4 regions of the Glaciimonas sp. PCH181 genome follow, and region 4 is predicted to be linked to each of the others. Evidence: predicted binding sites of a transcription regulator. Region 4 holds the regulator's gene; each other region holds the start of a gene.

What was found. The regulator LexA, encoded in region 4, represses DNA repair genes until DNA is damaged. The targets are predictions, from matches to a motif close to ACTGTATNNNNATACAGT.
Region 1: the regulator LexA is predicted to act here: its motif matches at 989-1,006, upstream of recA (recombinase RecA).
Region 2: the regulator LexA is predicted to act here: its motif matches at 1,077-1,094, upstream of imuA (translesion DNA synthesis-associated protein ImuA).
Region 3: the regulator LexA is predicted to act here: its motif matches at 1,304-1,321, upstream of ruvA (Holliday junction branch migration protein RuvA).

Annotation. Positions count from the first base shown of each region.
Region 1 covers NZ_PYFP01000006.1:73,811-76,018, reverse strand. The annotation lists gene kbl (glycine C-acetyltransferase) at 1-785, opposite strand, end outside; gene recA (recombinase RecA) at 1,046-2,164, shown strand.
Region 2 covers NZ_PYFP01000001.1:245,255-247,462, reverse strand. The annotation lists gene C7W93_RS01080 (glutathione S-transferase) at 1-412, shown strand, start outside; gene imuA (translesion DNA synthesis-associated protein ImuA) at 1,181-2,011, shown strand; gene C7W93_RS01070 (DNA polymerase Y family protein) at 2,022-2,208, shown strand, end outside.
Region 3 covers NZ_PYFP01000001.1:2,841,324-2,843,531, forward strand. The annotation lists gene ruvB (Holliday junction branch migration DNA helicase RuvB) at 1-597, opposite strand, end outside; gene ruvA (Holliday junction branch migration protein RuvA) at 682-1,260, opposite strand; gene C7W93_RS12965 (IS66 family transposase) at 1,415-2,208, opposite strand, start outside.
Region 4 covers NZ_PYFP01000001.1:1,100,608-1,102,815, reverse strand. The annotation lists gene C7W93_RS04945 (RNA methyltransferase) at 1-514, shown strand, start outside; gene lexA (transcriptional repressor LexA) at 616-1,284, opposite strand; gene rpsF (30S ribosomal protein S6) at 1,540-1,938, shown strand; gene priB (primosomal replication protein N) at 1,992-2,208, shown strand, end outside.

The DNA.
Region 1 (2,208 bases), on a different contig from region 4:
TCTCGCCGTGCAGCAGTAAAACCGCCCATCGCGCCGCCGAGTGCTTTGCCGAGTGTGCCGGTGATGATATCGACGCGGCCCATGACGTGATGATGCTCGTGCGTGCCGCGCCCGGTCTGGCCCATGAAGCCTGAGGCGTGGCATTCGTCGATCATGACTAATGCGCCGTATTTGTCTGCCAGATCGCAGATTTTGTCGAGTTGCGCGATCGTGCCATCCATTGAAAACACGCCATCGGTGACGATGACTTTATGCCGTTTGTCGGCGGCGGCCTGCAATTGCACTTCCAGATCGGCCATATCGTTATGCGTATAACGGAAACGCGCTGCTTTACACAGGCGGATGCCATCAATGATGGAGGCGTGATTCAGGGTATCGGAAATAATCGCGTCTTGTTCGTCAAATAGCGGCTCGAACAGACCGCCGTTGGCATCGAATGCGGCGGCGTATAGAATCGTGTCTTCCATGCCGAGAAAGGCGGACAGCGCTTGCTCCAGCTCTTTATGGACGGTCTGGGTGCCGCAAATAAAGCGCACAGACGATAAGCCATAGCCGTATTGCTCGGTCGCCTCAATCGATGCCTGAACTAATTTTTCATCGCCGGACAAGCCTAAATAATTGTTCGCGCACAGATTGATCAGGGTTCTGCCATCGTCGCAAACGACTTCCGCTCCCTGGCGCGAACTAATCACGCGTTCTGGTTTATACAGACCTTGCTCACGCAAAGCATTCAGATTGCTCTCCAGACCGGTGTAGAAGCTTGCTTTCGTATTTGTCGATGTCATTCCAGTTCCTTGTGATGGTCGATGCTTATCCTATTTTAAGATGAGCGCGATGGTAAGTGCTTGCGTATTATGTCAGAGGCTGGAATTTCACCAACTTCGCCCACAGGTTTAGAATGCGGTCTTGCAGAACAATTTTGCAGGCTGCATTTCAACCCGAATTTGCAACACACACTAACTTTAATCTCACAACGCTTGCATAAAGCACTGTTTTTTTATACAGTACTGTCTATTCACTTCCTCCTTTTGCCGAAAGAACATCCATGGACGATAAAAAATCCGCCGCGAATCCCGATAAAAGCAAGGCTCTTGCCGCAGCACTGGCACAAATCGAAAAGCAATTCGGCAAAGGTTCAATCATGCGCATGGAAGACGGCGCCGTGGTTGAAGAAGTACAAGTCGTGTCGACTGGTTCGTTGGGTCTGGACATTGCGCTGGGTGTGGGCGGTTTGCCACGCGGTCGTGTCGTAGAAATCTACGGTCCTGAATCATCTGGAAAAACGACGCTGACGCTGCAAACCATTGCCGAAATGCAAAAATTGGGTGGTACTTGCGCATTTATCGATGCGGAACACGCGCTGGACGTTGGCTATGCACAAAAATTGGGTATTAATCTGGCCGATCTGCTGATTTCACAACCTGATACAGGTGAGCAGGCACTGGAAATTACTGACGCGCTGGTGCGTTCAGGCGGTGTTGACCTGATCGTCATCGACTCCGTAGCTGCTTTAACGCCACGGGCCGAAATTGAAGGTGACATGGGCGATTCACTGCCGGGTCTGCAAGCACGGTTGATGTCGCAAGCATTGCGTAAATTGACCGGCAGTATCAATCGTACTAATACGCTGGTGATTTTTATTAACCAGATTCGTATGAAGATTGGCGTTATGTTCGGCAATCCTGAAACAACTACCGGTGGTAATGCGTTGAAATTCTACGCTTCGGTACGTCTGGATATTCGCCGTACCGGCTCTATTAAGTCCGGCGACGAAGTGATTGGCAACGAAACACGTGTGAAGGTCGTTAAGAATAAAATTGCTCCGCCGTTCAAAGAAGCGCATTTCGATATTCTTTACGGCTCGGGTACTTCCCGTGAAGGCGAAATTCTGGACCTTGGTTCGGACGCAAAAATCGTCGAAAAATCGGGTGCGTGGTATAGCTACAACGGTGAGCGTATTGGCCAAGGTAAAGACAATGCCCGTAACTATCTGAAAGAACGCCCGGAACTGGCGCGTGAGATAGAAAACAAAGTGCGTGCATCATTAGGCGTGCCATTGCTGGAAGGCGCTGTTACCGGAGAAACCGATAAGGCGGCCGAGAAAGCCGCCAAAGCAGCTGAAAAAGCAGCCGCCAAGGAAGCAGCAGCTGCAAAAGTAGAATAATTAAGTTGTACCAAGTCGGGCGGAAAGGATCATACCTTCCGCCC
Region 2 (2,208 bases), 860 kb from region 4:
CACCGATCTGATCACCGAAGTCCATGACACGCATCATCCGGTCGCCAGCGGGCTGTATTACAAAGATCAAAAACCAGAAGCGCTACGCCGTGCCCAGGATTTTACTAGCGCACGATTACCTAAATTTCTAGACTATTTTGAGACTATCCACGCGCGTAATCCGCACAGCGACAGTTATACGATCGGAGATGCGCTGACCTATGTCGACCTATCATTGTTCCAAATAATCGCAGGTTTGCGTTATGCGTTCCCTAAAACCATGCACCGCCTGGCCGCCGACATTCCACGCTTGATAACACTCCATCAACTGGTGGCAACACAGCCGCGTATTGCCAAATACTTGGCATCGTCAAGACGAATTGCGTTTAACCGACAAGGTATTTTTCGCCACTATCCAGAGTTGGATCAATAGCGCAAATTCAGACGCTGACGCTAGCATTAATCATATGAGGACAACGAAAGCCTTGAGTTCCCTTCCGCCAATTTGTCAGGCGGCATTTTCACTTGGAATAGTTGCACAATGACAACAAGATATTTCAATAGCGTATAACGCATATCCGAAGACTAAATTAGCCCCAGGCCACGTCACCTCATATACTGCAACGCAACAATTCAACTTTATGAGGTCTTTCATGAACGCATTTCTTCACGCTCTTCCTACCGTATTTCCTATTGCTTTGGTTATTTGCGCATTTGCGCTACGCTTTTACCATACCAGCAAATAAACACCGCTGATGTCTTGCACTGACATCGAGTCGCTTGTTTTGGATAACAAATCTGCTTCATCTGCACTGACACATGTTTGCTAAGGGATCGCCAGCAGATCCCCTTTTCTTATCATCTTCTTTCTGAAGATATCCCCTTTTTCACGCTCCCCCGGCGCTTGTTTGTTCTCTGATCGCTCCCTAAAATAATTTTATTCGACCGATTAGCAGTGTCGCGTTATGCGTGCATTTTGCGGTGTTACACCGACAATCTTTATTTCCACAAAGAAATTTCCCGCACTTCCATCAAATAAAATATCCGCATTGAGAACGGACTTATAACAAAACTGGCTTAGGGCACACTGCAAATATACTGTATATTTATACAGTTAAATAAGGGAATGTCTTTCCCCTCATTTTGCAGTTAATGCCATTTAAATTTCAGCGATTACGCCAGTTTTTACTTAAGTCCTTCTATGTCAGCCAATCCACGCAGTGTGTCGCAGCCCGGCACCAGCACGATCTCAGCCGCAGCCCAATCGCTGGCGGAGACATTGCCGCATGCGTTGTGGCGCGGCAATCAAATGTCGACTTATCGCGGGGCTGTGATCGCCTCTGGTCATGCGGCGCTGGACCGGGAATTACCCAACGGCGGCTGGCCGCATTCGGCCTTGATTGAGTTGTTATTGCAGCAAGCCGGGATTGGCGAAATGCACTTATTGCAGCCCGCCTTAAAGGCCCTTACACAGCAACAACGCAAAATAATTTTATTACAGCCGCCCCATCTGCCGCACATCGCCGCGTGGAGCGGATGGGGTCTGGCGGCGCAGCGTTTGCTGTGGATTAATACCAGCGGCAGTGCCGATGCGCTATGGTCCGCTGAGCAGATTTTGCGCAATGGCAGCTGCGGCGCGCTGCTGTTCTGGCAATCGCATATCCGTACCGATGCGCTGCGTCGGTTGCATCTGGCAGCCCAAGCCAGCGACACCATGCTGTGGATGATCCGGCCGCTGAGCGCTGCACATGAATCGTCGCCCGCCCCACTCCGGCTGCTGCTGCGTCCCGCCCATAATGGCATCGCGGTACAACTACTTAAACGGCGCGGCCCGCAACATACACAAGCGCTTTATCTTGCGTGGCCAGACAATAAGCAAGACAGCGCGGCCCCTTCTGCGACGATTGAAACACAGTCATTCACACCACCTGCTAAGCGTTACACAGAATCCAACATAAAACCGGCACCAGCAGCGCAAACATCCTCTGCAAGCGTCGCAGAGCCGACATTAGCGCGCGTGGCCGATTTTTAGGAGCGCGCAAATGGCTTTATGGATAGGCGTTCATCTGCCGTTATTGGCCTTAGAAACAGTGCGCCCAAGCTGGTCTGCACCCGGCATGGTTGCAGTGTTAGAGCACGATCAAGTCTTGACCATGACCGGCAGCGCCGCCGCCAGTGGGGTTCGCAGCGGTATGCGACGCGGCGGCGTGCTGGCAATCGCGCCGCAGA
Region 3 (2,208 bases), 1.7 Mb from region 4:
GATCTTGGTCAATTCTTCTGGCGTATAAAATTCCAATCTTGCGACGATACCAAAACGGTCTCGCAGCGGATTCGTCAACATTCCTGCGCGAGTCGTCGCGCCAACTAAGGTAAATGGCTGCAAATCGAGGCGCACAGAACGTGCGGCCGGACCCTCGCCGATCATAATGTCAATTTGATAATCTTCAAGAGCAGGGTAAAGAATTTCTTCTACTACGGGAGAAAGACGGTGAATTTCGTCGATAAAGAGGACATCATTGGCCTCTAAATTTGTCAATAATGCTGCCAAATCCCCGGCACGTTCTAATACAGGTCCGGAGGTTTGACGTAAATTAACGCCCATTTCACGCGCAATAATATGCGCGAGTGTTGTTTTTCCAAGGCCAGGAGGGCCAAATAGCAATGTATGGTCTAACGCTTCTTTCCGCTGACGCGCTGCGGTAATGAAGATCTCCAACTGTTCGCGAATTTTTTGCTGTCCGACATACTCATCCAGATGCTTGGGTCGCAACGCACGTTCAATTGCCTCCTCATTCGGCGAAGCTGGTGTCGCTGCGATAATCCGCTGCGCCGTAAAGTCGTCCGTTTGAATGCTCATGATGAGATGTTAGCTTGGCTAGGTAAGTTATATGTCGTTGAGAACGCATATTAGAACGCAAATCTAATACTTATGCGTTTTAATCTATAGCTTGGACAATGCCTTCAAAGCCAACTTGATACCATCGGATACGGTTACGTCGGTTGGTATTTGTTTCATGGCTAAAAGTGCCTCTTTGTCGGAGTAACCCAAAGCAACTAAGGCATTCAAAATATCGCCAGTTACATCGCTGATTAAATGGCCGCCTACGGCACCAAGATCCGCGCCAAGTTTACCTTTTAATTCAAGCAACAATCGCTCGGCAGTTTTTTTTCCGATACCTGGGACTTTAGTCAAACGCCCAGCCTCTTGCAAGGTGATCGCCTGTGCCAAATCAGAAACAGACATACCAGATAGAATCGACAGCGCCGTCCGCGCACCAACACCGCTAATCTTAATTAACTGCTTGAAAACGTTACGCTCTTCGGCAGTACCAAATCCAAATAGAACGTGCGCATCTTCTCGTATGGCAAGATGAGTTAGCAAGACTACCTTCTCACCAATTCCAGGGAGATTGTAAAAAGTACTCATAGGGACGCCGACTTCGTAGCCGACTCCGTTGCAATCAACCAACAGTTGTGGCGGATTTTTTTCGAGCAACGTTCCAGCGAGACGACCTATCATCTTGTATGACCATAGTAAAAAGTAAGCTAAATCATACAGGACAACTGATTAAAAACCCAGTAGTTGTCGTTACGAGATTACAGATGTGGGCAATTTGACGTTTGGGATGTAAGCGTCGTTCAAAGGCCGTATTGACAGCCCCGCATTTCAGCGGCTATTGCTTTGGCGCAGATATGATCGCCAGCCTAGATGCCAGATTCCAAGGCAGGAAGTCATCAATTTGATTGACGGGATGATCGGCAATATGCGTCAGGACGTAGCGCAACCATGCTGCCGGATCGACGCCATTGAGTTTAGCCGTCCCAATGAGCGAGTAGATAGCGGCGGCACGTTCGCCGCCATTGTCGGAGCCTGCAAACAGATAATTACGTCGTCCAATGGCGATACCGCGCAATGCGCGTTCGGCGGCCGAATTATCGATCTCGATGCTGCCATCGTCGCAATAGCGGGTTAATGCTGGCCATAAATTGAGGGCGTACAGGATCGCCGCAGTAGTATCGGATTTGCGCGACAGCGTCAACAAACTTGCCCGCAGCCAGCTTTCCAACGCATCAATGAGCGGGCGCGACTGCGCCTGGCGCACTGCCTGTCTTACCTGTGGCGGTTTGCCACGTATGCTTGCTTCGATCTCATACAATGCGCCGATGCGGCGCAAGGCTTCAGTGGTGATTGGCGAGGCCCGTGCTGCATGCAAGTCGAAGAATTTGCGTCGCGCGTGCGCCCAGCACGCAGCCTCCTGTACACGACCGGTTGCATAAATCGCGTTGAATCCGGCATACGCATCGGCCTGCAGAACGCCGGCGAATTTCGCCAGATGGGTCTGAGGATGGATACCTTTGCGGTCCGGCGTGTAAGCGAACCAGACTGCCGGGGCATCGGTTGATCCCGATGGCCGGTCGTCGCGGACATACGTCCACAGTCTGGCTGTTTTGGTCTTGCCATTGCCGG
Region 4 (2,208 bases):
GCTAAGCGCCCGTTTACGTGAGTTTTCGCCGCCGGTAACCGCGCCGCGGGCATTAGCACTGCAACTTGCTGAGGATGTCACGCTTACTGGGGCTGTCATATTTGGCAGTGAGCGTTACGGCTTGCCGAATGAAATCGTCGAAAAGTGTAATGTATTGATTAACATTCCTGCTAATCCCGATTACTCTTCACTGAATTTGTCGCAGGCAGTGCAAGTATTGGCATATGAATGTCGGGTTGCTGCCAGTGCGCAAGAAACATTGCAAGGGGAGGTGGCGGCTAGCGGGATCGGTTTTCAAGGCGATACTGCCAATCTGGTTGAGATCGAAGGGATGTTTGCACATCTGGAGCGGGCGTTAATCGAAATCGACTTTCTTGATCCTGCTCATCCGAAAAAATTGATGCCACGGTTAAAGCGCTTGTTTTCTCGCGCCGGGCTTGAGACCGAAGAGGTGAATATTCTGCGCGGTATAGCGAATCAAATTTTGACCAAACGCCGACGTCTCGATCGTTAGGCGCGTGTATGTCTGATTGATTGATTGATTGATTGATTTATGGTGTGGGTGATCAGAATGCCTGTGTATTAGTGGACCTTCATGGTCCACTAAATATTTAATCAGGTCCAGTTACGCAATAATCCGACAACCAGCCCTTCGAGCGCAAAATCATCTTGATCTTCATTGACAACGATGGTCTCGAAATCTGGGTTTTCCGGCAGTAGTTCAATCGCGGAGCCTGTTTTTTTATATCTTTTTACCGTAACGTCATCACCCAGTCGCGCAACAACAATTTGCCCGTTTCTAGCATTTTCGGATTTTTTGACCGCGAGCAAATCGCCATCCAGAATGCCAGCATCGCGCATCGACATGCCACGTACTTTTAACAAATAATCCGGCTTGGCACTAAACAGTGCCGGATCGACGTTGTAGTTTGCCTGTATATGCTCTTGCGCAAGAATAGGCGACCCAGCGGCGACCCGCCCGACTAGCGGTAAATTAAGCTGCATCAACGCTGGATGCGGCAATGTGAACTGCTTGCCTGTGTCGTCAGCGCTGAGACCGCGTGCTAACGCGGGTTTGATGAGGCGAATACCACGCGATGTGCCCGGTGAAATTTCAATTGCGCCTTTGCGCGCAAGCGCTTGTAAATGTTCTTCGGCTGCATTGACCGAGCGAAACCCAAGTTCATTCGCGATTTCTGCCCGCGTTGGTGGAAAACCGGTGTTTTCGATGGCATTCGCAATCAAATCAAGAATTTGTTGTTGGCGAGCAGTAAGTTTGAGCATAGTAGTGGCTATCTTGAAATGGCGGACGTTGGCTAGGTAAGCTAGGCGAAATAATGCTGTGTATATAGTCAGACTGTATTTTTGTACAGTATTCATGTGAATGCAAGCAAATTCACATGCTTTAGACACCACAGTGCGTACTGATTGATGGCATTGAATTTTCTTGCATTACCCTGTATAGTGCTTGGTTTTCCTCTTCCCACACTCGTCTTGACGCCGGGGTGGGCTATCTCAACAGTCCAAAAAGGAGCTTACATGCGTCATTATGAAATCGTATTTATCGTCCATCCGGATCAAAGCGAGCAAGTGCCTGCAATGATCGAACGCTACAAGGGTATCGTCACTACACGTGGTGGTATCGTTCATCGCGTTGAAGATTGGGGCCGTCGCCAACTAGCATATCTGATTCAAAAATTGGCAAAAGCGCATTATGTTTGCTTAAATATCGAATGCGATAGCGAAACATTGACTGAAATCGAAACTGGTTTCAAATTCAATGATGCCGTTTTGCGTCATTTGACAGTCAAACTGAAAAAAGCTGAAACTGGTCCATCGCCGATGATGAAGGCCGTGCAAAAGGAAGATGCTGCTAAAAGCCATCGTACTGAAGCACCTGCCGCAGCTTCGGCACCAGCACCAGCTGCAGCCGCCTAATTTCGCCGATTAACTTGCAAACATTGCGTTATCAATTTTCCAAATAGACCGGAGTGAGCCAACCAAATAACGTGCTTCAATTGATTGCCGAAATCGCAGAACGTGAAGTATTGCGTTATACGCCAGCTGGCATACCGATCGTTTCGGCAATATTGCTGAGCCGTTCGTCACCAAATGAAGCAGGAATACAACGTCAGGTTGAATTCGAAATTGCCGCGCTTGCCATAGGCGAGATTTCGGGAAGGTTTAATCAGACGGTGTTGGGTGGTC